DNA from 2 places in the Anabaena sp. PCC 7938 genome. Region 1 is predicted to be linked to the other one. Evidence: predicted binding sites of a transcription regulator. Region 1 holds the regulator's gene; the other holds the start of a gene.
The links. Region 1 encodes HrcA, which represses chaperone genes, less so after heat shock. Its sites were predicted from a motif close to TTAGCACTCNNGANTCNNGAGTGCTAA; they were not measured.
Positions count from the first base shown of each region.

Region 2: groL (chaperonin GroEL) is a predicted target of HrcA. The motif match lies at 1,833-1,859, and genes of this name have one in related genera.

Region 1 covers NZ_CP186034.1:6,096,624-6,101,062, forward strand. Annotated here, with positions in the region: gene ACOWPH_RS27180 (phosphoketolase family protein) at 1-2,137, opposite strand, end outside; gene hrcA (heat-inducible transcriptional repressor HrcA) at 2,338-3,435, opposite strand; gene ACOWPH_RS27190 (rhodanese-like domain-containing protein) at 3,811-4,170, opposite strand; gene ACOWPH_RS27195 (DUF3352 domain-containing protein) at 4,233-4,439, shown strand, end outside.
Region 2 covers NZ_CP186034.1:3,889,379-3,893,817, reverse strand. Annotated here, with positions in the region: gene fabG (3-oxoacyl-[acyl-carrier-protein] reductase) at 1-499, shown strand, start outside; gene ACOWPH_RS17815 (MraY family glycosyltransferase) at 651-1,733, opposite strand; gene groL (chaperonin GroEL) at 1,892-3,586, shown strand; gene ldpA (circadian clock protein LdpA) at 3,844-4,439, shown strand, end outside.

The DNA.
Region 1 (4,439 bases):
TGTGGTTAGTATGACGATAAGTAAGGCGATGAATTAACCAAGGATAACCATGAAAAGCAAAGATAATTGGTTTATCGGTTGTGAAAATAATATCAAAATCTTTGCTGCTTAAACCGTGGGGATGTTCACTTTGTGGCTGTAGTTTCATCAAATTAACTACATTCACTACCCGTACTTTTAAATCTGGGAAATTTTGACGCAGGATGTCTACTGCTGCTAGAGTTTCCAAGGTAGGAATATCTCCAGCACAGGCCATAACTACATCTGTTTCCCCATCTAAATCACTACTAGCCCATTCCCAAATACCTAAGCCTTTGGTGCAATGTTTAATTGCCGAATCCATGTCTAAATATTGTAATGCTGGCTGCTTTCCGGCAACGATGACATTGACATAATGACGACTTCTTAAACAATGGTCGGTAACTGATAGCAAAGTATTTGCATCAGGTGGTAAATAGACGCGAACAATTTCGGCTTTTTTATTAATTACGTGGTCAATAAAACCTGGGTCTTGGTGTGAAAAACCATTGTGGTCTTGTCGCCAAACATGAGAAGTTAGCAGATAGTTAAGAGATGCTATCGGTCTTCTCCAGGGAATGTCCAGAGTTGTTTTCAACCATTTGGCGTGTTGGTTGAACATGGAATCAATGATGTGAATAAATGCTTCATAACAGGAGAAGAAACCATGACGACCTGTGAGAAGATAACCTTCTAACCAGCCTTGACAGTTGGTTTCACTAAGCATTTCCATGATTCGACCGTTGGCTGATAGGTGGTCATCTTCTGGGAGAATTTCGGCTACCCAAGTACGGTTTGTGACTTCTAATATTGGATCAAGACGATTTGATGCGGTTTCATCAGGGCCAAAGACGCGGAAGTTGCGGCTTTCCTGGTTGAGTTTCATGATATCCCGCAGGAATTTACCACTAACTTTAGTAGCTTCTGCGATCGCCTTACCAGGAGAAGGAACAGATACAGCATAATCTTCAAATTCGGGCATAATCAAGTCACGCAGCACAATACCGCCGTTGGCGTGGGGGTTATCTCCCATGCGGCGTTGACCTTGGGGTGCTAGTTCTGCGAGTTCAGGAAGTAGTGTACCGTTAACATCAAAGAGTTCTTCTGGTTTGTAACTCTTCATCCAATCTTCTAGAAGTTGCAGATGTTCCGGTTTACCAGCTATATCACCAAAAGGCACTTGGTGCGATCGCCAATAATCTTCTGTTTTTTTGCCGTCAACTTCCTTCGGACCAGTCCAACCTTTAGGAGTTCGCAAAATAATCATTGGCCATTGCGGTCGTTCCTTAAATCCATGTACCCGTGCTTCTCTTTGGATACCTTGAATTTCGGGAATAATAATATCTAATACTGCTGCCATTTTTTGATGAACTTCCGCAGGATCAGCACCTTCCACAAAGTAAGGTTTATAACCATAGCCGATAAATAGGCTTTCTAGTTCATCATGAGGTATCCGTGCCAATACTGTGGGATTCGCAATTTTATATCCATTCAAATGCAGAATTGGTAAAACTGCACCATCAGTAACGGGGTTGAGGAATTTGTTAGAATGCCAGCTAGTAGCTAAAGCGCCTGTTTCTGCTTCACCATCACCAACAACCGCAGCGACGATTAAATCAGGGTTATCAAAAGCAGCACCAAAGGCGTGAACTAACGCATAACCCAGTTCTCCCCCTTCATGAATAGAACCCGGAGTTTCTGGCGCAACGTGGCTAGGAATACCACCAGGAAATGAGAATTGCTTGAATAGTTTTTGCATCCCTCCAGCATCTTGGGAGATGTTGGGGTAATATTCGCTGTAAGTTCCTTCTAAGTAAGTGTTAGCAACAAGTCCGGGTCCACCATGACCGGGGCCTGCTATGTAAATTGTACTTAAATCGTACTTTTTAATGACTCTGTTGAGGTGGGCATAAATAAAGTTGAGTCCTGGTGTGGTTCCCCAGTGTCCTAACAGCCGGGGTTTGACGTGTTCTTGTTTGAGTGGTTCTCTCAGTAGGGGATTGTCGAGGAGGTATATTTGCCCAACAGAAAGATAATTGGCTGCACGCCAATAGGCGTTGATTTTCTGTAATTCTGTATCTGATAATGGCTTTATTTGTGGAGTGCTGGTAATGGTCATTTTAAACTCCAGAAAGGTATTTGCACGATTGGTGTCAGTGTATTGGTTGGCTGACTCACTGTCATCTTACCTGTGATTAATTTTTTCGGTAGAAAGTTAAATATTTTTTTATCTCACATAGAGACAACGAAAAAGGCATAGGAAACACATCCTAGCCATAACAAAGCAAAAGAAATTTTTCTCAAGACGATTTAGGCAATTTAACTAAAAGCTTCTGACAGGTAATCTGCTGCTGCGGCTACAACTGCGATCGCACTTTCATAGTCTAAACGAGTTGGCCCCAAAACTCCCACACTCCCCACTGGTACAGAACCCCGACGATAGGTAGAAGAAATTAAAGTGCAACCACGAATTGGTTCTAGTGGGTTTTCTGCACCAATACGAATTGTCACCCTTGACTTACCAATTTCCTTAGTTTCTGGTTCCTCACAGATTAAACGCCACAACTGTTCTTGTTCTTCTTCCAAAAGATGGATAATAGTTTGCACTTGCTGTAATTGAGAAAATTCTGGCTGACGCAAAACTTCCCCTACCCCACGCACCATAATTTGTGTTGCAGTTGGTGCTAAAGTGCGACGCGTCAACTCTGCAATTGAATTTTTCAAGAATTCACCATAGCGTTGGAACTCTTGATCTAACTCACTCCAGTCAAGTTTGGCTAACTCCAACAAACTACGTCCGCGTAAGTGGCTATTTAGAAAATTGGATACAATTTGCAACTCATGATCAATTACCTCAGGATCAGGTTTAGTTTCTGACGACGCTGTGAATAAATCCATCACCTTAGAATGCGTTTCATAACCATCTGTCACTACAATCAGCATGACTGTGCCAGGTTCAATCTGCACTAATTGCAAATGTCGTAACTGTGCAGTAGTCGGTTGTGGCATGGTAATCAAAGTAATGCAGCCACTCAAAGTTGCTAAAATTTGTGCAGCACCTTGCAATAAAGCTTCCAAACTCCAATCTTCCCAAGGTCGAAGTTGTTGTAATGCTGCTTCTACCTCTTTAGTTAAAGCTTCTGTTCGTGTACCATCTCGAAAAGAAGGTGTAATTAGTTGATCAACATAAGTGCGATAACCAGAATCAGAAGGTATCCTCCCTGCTGAAGTGTGTGGTTGGTAAAGTAACCCAGATTTTTCTAAAACACCCATGACATTGCGAATAGTTGCAGAACTAACACCAAGGTCAAACTCCTCAATTAGAGCTTTAGAGCCAACCGGCTCTGCCGTAGCAATGTAGTGGCGTACAGTTGCCCAAAGTATATGCTGTTGTCGATTTGTCAGCTGGACTTGCATAGGTGATATTTTACTGAAGGCAAATTTTAATCAAAGTTTGAAAAAAATATTGTGGCTGGAACCACAAAGCAAAAAAAGGTTAATAATTATTTAATTAAGATAGCAAATTATATACTCGTGTGATGGGTATTCACGCAAAAGTTACCTTTAACCCATCATCATAGCGTATTACCTAATACAGCTCGACCATAGCACCAAAAGCTGTGTTAATTAAGATAGGATTTTCATCTTTTTCTACATTCTTTCATAAGCCTCTCAGCAAAGCTGTATTTTTCGATACTGATTTATTTATTTGATAGACAGGGAATGGAAATGAGGAGGACAAATCAAGTTAAAAATATTAAACTTCTGCCTCCTGCCCCCTGTCTACCAATGTTAATACTGAGGAACTGAAGAATCAACTAATATCGAATAAGCAGAAATACCACCCGTAATATTTTTAACATTTGTAAATCCTTGAGCAACTAACCATTGACACATCTGGGCAGAACGTATACCGTGATGACACAAGACAAGGGTTTCTGCATGGGGATCAAAGCGGGTGGGGACTTGCTCGCCCCATTCAGCAAATTCACTCAGGGGCAGGTTTACAAACCCTTCAAGGCTTGCTATTTCGACTTCTTGAGGTTCGCGCACATCCATTAGTTGCAAACCAGAATCACCGGCGGCAAGACGTTGTGCTAGTTCTTCTACGCTAATTGGGGAAAAGGGTTGATCAAACGATGTACCTGTCATGCAGTTTTTCTAAACGATCCTATACTATTTATGTTGGCAGAAAAGCTGGAAAATAGGTTTAAGTGAACAGTCAACGCTCATTTTTTGGTTTCCTGGTAGCTGGTGTCATCGTCTTGCTACTAATTGGTATTGCTGGCTTTTATTGGTTTTTTGGTAAAAGTCCATTCAATCTCGGTGTCCCTAAATCTGAACCTGGGGCTGCTATATTTGTGTCAAAAATGTCACCTGTGATGGTGTCATTATTAATAAATCCCGACCGTTTGCAAGCA
Region 2 (4,439 bases), 2.2 Mb from region 1:
ATACAAGCGTGTCGATATTTTAGTCAATAATGCAGGCATTACCCGCGACACTTTACTGTTACGAATGAAATTAGAAGATTGGCAAGCAGTTATAGACCTAAATTTAACTGGTGTATTTTTATGTACAAAACTTGTCAGCAAAATTATGCTCAAACAACGTTCTGGGCGCATTATTAATATTGCCTCTGTTGCTGGACAAATGGGCAACCCAGGACAAGCCAACTACAGCGCCGCCAAAGCAGGTGTGATTGGTTTTACCAAAACAGTTGCCAAAGAACTAGCTTCCCGTGGGATCACCGTCAACGCCGTCGCTCCTGGCTTTATCACCACCGACATGACCAGCGATATCAAAGCTGACAATATTCTCCAATTCATCCCCCTCGGTCGCTACGGTCAACCTGAAGAAATTGCAGGTATGGTGCGCTTTCTTGCAGCTGATCCCGCAGCAGCTTACATCACTGGTCAAGTCTTTAATGTAGACGGGGGAATGGTCATGTAATTCGTAATTCGTAATTCGTAATTTGTAATTCGTAATTTACCGCCATGTAAATGAAGAAATACATTAATTAAGACCGTGGTATAAAGGCGCGGAATGTGCGTACTTGCACAACTTAGTATTATTAATTCAATTACGAATTACGAATTATCAATTACGAATTACTACGCATTCTTTGCCAGATAGTAAAACCCAAAAGCAAAATAATACTGGCGGCAGATGTAAGCATAACTGCCAAATTCATGCCTTGTATTTTCATAGCCAGCAAATTAAAAAACAAAGTGATTGACCACAGAGTCAAAGCTGCGTGGCGTTGGGATAACCCCCAAGCCAACAAACGGTGATGTAAATGGTCTTTACCGGGAGTACTCAGGGGGTTTTTTCCTGCTAGAAGTCGCCGTACAAAAACCTGAGTGGTATCTAATACTGGCAACATCAGAAATAAAACCGTGGGTACAAGAGCATAAACGGTGTTTTGTTGAAGTTTTCCTAAAATGCTAGTTGCTGCTAATACGTAGCCAAAAAAATATGCCCCCGCATCACCCATAATGATCCGTGAGGGATAGAAATTGTGCCTCAAAAATCCCAGTGCAGCACCTGCCAAAGCGGCTAAAACTAAGGTTGCTGCGGCTCGATTATTAAACTGAGCCGAAACCCCTAACAAACTCATGGCAGTAATAAAACTGATTCCTCCCGCCAAACCATCCATACCGTCCATCAAATTGATGGCATTGGTAATACCTACTACCCACAACACTGTCAACGCCATCGACAATAGCGAGTCTATGGGTGTACCAAAAGTAACTTGAATACTAATGCCATTAGCCACCAGCAAGAGTGCCGTAATCATCTGCGCCCACAAACGCACAGAAGGAGGTAAGCCAAATTGATCATCAATAAAACCAACCAGGACTAAGATAGATCCTCCTAAAAGGATTGTTAGTACCTGAGCTAACACCCCTTGGAGTTCAATGGGTCGTAAGAGACTAGCCAGCACCAAAGCGGCAATAACACCAGCATAGATAGCCAAACCTCCGGCATTAGGTAAAGGTTCTTGATTCAGTCGTCGGGCATTGGGTTGGTCTGCCCAACCTACCCGCAAGGCAAATTGACGTATTGCCGGAATTAAACGCCAAGTCACAAACCAAGCCAGAATAAAAGTAAATACTACCGCCAACCAGCCGGTGCCGCTAGGGTTAGCAATGCCAAGAGACTTAAGGGAGTTGTCTAGGTTCATCTCCCACTTTAACCATTACTGCTAGTATTGAAAATCAGCATCAATTGTAATATTAATCAATTTTTTATTAGAATTTCTTAATTTGAGTGGCTAAGGGACTTAGCACTCTTTGCCTGTGAGTGCTAAATTGTCTAATGGAAGCGCTAGAGAAATTAAACATGGCGAAAATTATTGCATTTAATGAAGAATCACGGCGGGCCTTGGAAAAGGGTATTAACGCTCTGGCTGATGCGGTGAAAATCACCTTGGGGCCAAAAGGTCGCAACGTCCTTTTAGAAAAAAAATTTGGTATACCTCAAATTGTCAACGATGGTATCACTGTTGCCAAGGAAATTGAATTAGAAGATCCTTTGGAAAACACTGGAGCTAGACTAATCCAAGAAGTAGCATCCAAAACCAAGGATGTGGCTGGGGATGGAACTACTACTGCTACGGTTCTAGCACAAGCTTTAGTTCGAGAAGGACTCAAGAACGTCGCCGCAGGTACTAACCCTATTAGCTTGAAACGGGGAATTGATAAAACCGTTGAGGCACTCGTGCAAGAAATTGCTAACATTGCCAAACCAGTAGAAGGAAGTGCGATCGCTCAAGTAGCTACCGTTTCGGCTGGTAACGACGAAGAAGTCGGCAATATGATTGCTGAAGCTATGGAAAAAGTCACTAAAGATGGCGTAATCACCGTAGAAGAATCCAAATCTCTCACTACCGAGTTAGAAGTAGTAGAAGGGATGCAAATTGACCGGGGTTACATTTCTCCATACTTCATCACCAACAACGAACGGATGACGGTGGAATTTGAAAATGCTCGCATCCTGATTACCGACAAAAAAATCAGCAGCATCCAGGATTTAGTACCTGTCTTAGAAAAAGTTGCCCGGTTAGGTCAACCTTTGCTGATCATTGCCGAAGATGTGGATGGAGACGCTTTAGCAACTTTGGTTATCAACAAAGCGCGGGGTGTATTGGCAGTTGCCGCTATCAAAGCTCCTGGATTTGGTGAACGCCGCAAAGCTTTATTACAAGATATCGCTATCCTCACCGATGGACAGATGATTTCTGAAGAAATCGGTTTAAGTTTGGATACCGCTACTTTGGAAATGCTGGGAACTGCCCGCCAAATCACCATTGACAAAGAAAACACCACAATTGTATCTGCTAGTGACATCAAGCCAGAGGTGCAACAGCGGATTGCTCAAATTCGTAAACAGTTGGAAGAAACTGATTCCGACTACGATAGCGAAAAACTACAAGAACGCATTGCCAAACTAGCTGGTGGTGTGGCAGTCATTAAAGTCGGTGCAGCTACAGAAACCGAACTCAAAGACCGCAAACTACGGATTGAAGACGCACTCAACGCCACCAAAGCCGCAGTGGAAGAAGGCATTGTCCCCGGTGGTGGTACAACCTTGATTTATCTTTCCTTGAAAGTAGATGCAATCAAGAACACCCTTGATCCTGAAGAAAGAATTGGGGCAGAAATTGTCCAAAGAGCCTTAGAAGCTCCTCTACGGCAAATAGCAGATAATGCTGGTGTTGAAGGTACTGTGATTGTTTCTAAAGTCAAGGAAACAGATATTAACATCGGCTACAACGCTGCTACTGGAATATTTGAAGATCTAATTGCCGCAGGTATCATCGATCCTGCCAAAGTTGTCCGTTCCGCTTTACAAAACGCCGCTTCTATTGCGGGAATGGTCTTAACAACCGAAGCCATCATTGTTGAGAAGCCTGAGCCTGCTGCTGCTGCTGCCCCTGATATGGGTGGCATGGGTGGCATGGGTGGCATGGGCGGCATGGGCGGCATGGGTGGCATGGGTGGCATGGGCGGTATGGGCGGCATGGGTATGTTCTAAGTACCGAGTACCGTTAGCGATAGCGAGGCGTTTAGCCCGTATTGAGTACCGAGTAAAAAAACAGGAGGCATCCGCCAGTTTTATGGAGTTCCTCCTGACTCCTGACTCCTGACTCCTGTATTCTGTTTAATAAATTTTGATTTTTTATACAGTTTGTCTTCGCAAAAGGGCAAACTGTTTTTTTGTGTCTTTAGGAAATTATGATTTTTTCTTGATTACGGTCGTAATTTCCATGCAGATAAAAGCATAATAGAAGTGTGATTGATATGTTAGCCCCTTTACAATCCCTACAACAGGGTCACTGGTTCAAGTTGATTTGTGGAGCCAGTTTCCAACATTTACCTGCGGTCAGAAGTTTAACATTAGCCTACACTTTGGCGGGCGCTGACTGCATAGATGTGGCAGCTGACCCGGCGGTAGTTGCCGCTGCCCAAGCAGGTTTACAAGCAGCGAAGGATCTGGTGAGGGATGCCCAGAAGCGCGGCTTTGGCTTTGAAGGGAATTTACCATTGTTAATGGTCAGCCTCAATGATGGAGAAGACCCCCATTTTAGAAAAGCAGAGTTTAATTCTAGTAATTGTCCGATAGATTGCTCTAGACCTTGTGAAAAAATTTGTCCTGCACAAGCGATTGTGTTTAACGATTTTAAAAATAACTATTCAGGAATTGTGGCTCAAAAATGTTATGGCTGTGGTCGTTGCATTCCAGCCTGTCCTTATGAGATAATTGATACAGCATCATATGTGTCAACGCCGGGAGCGATCGCACCATTGATCATATCAACGGGAATAGATGCCATAGAAATTCATACACAAATAGGGCGTTTGGCAGAATTCCAGCGTTTGTGGGCAGC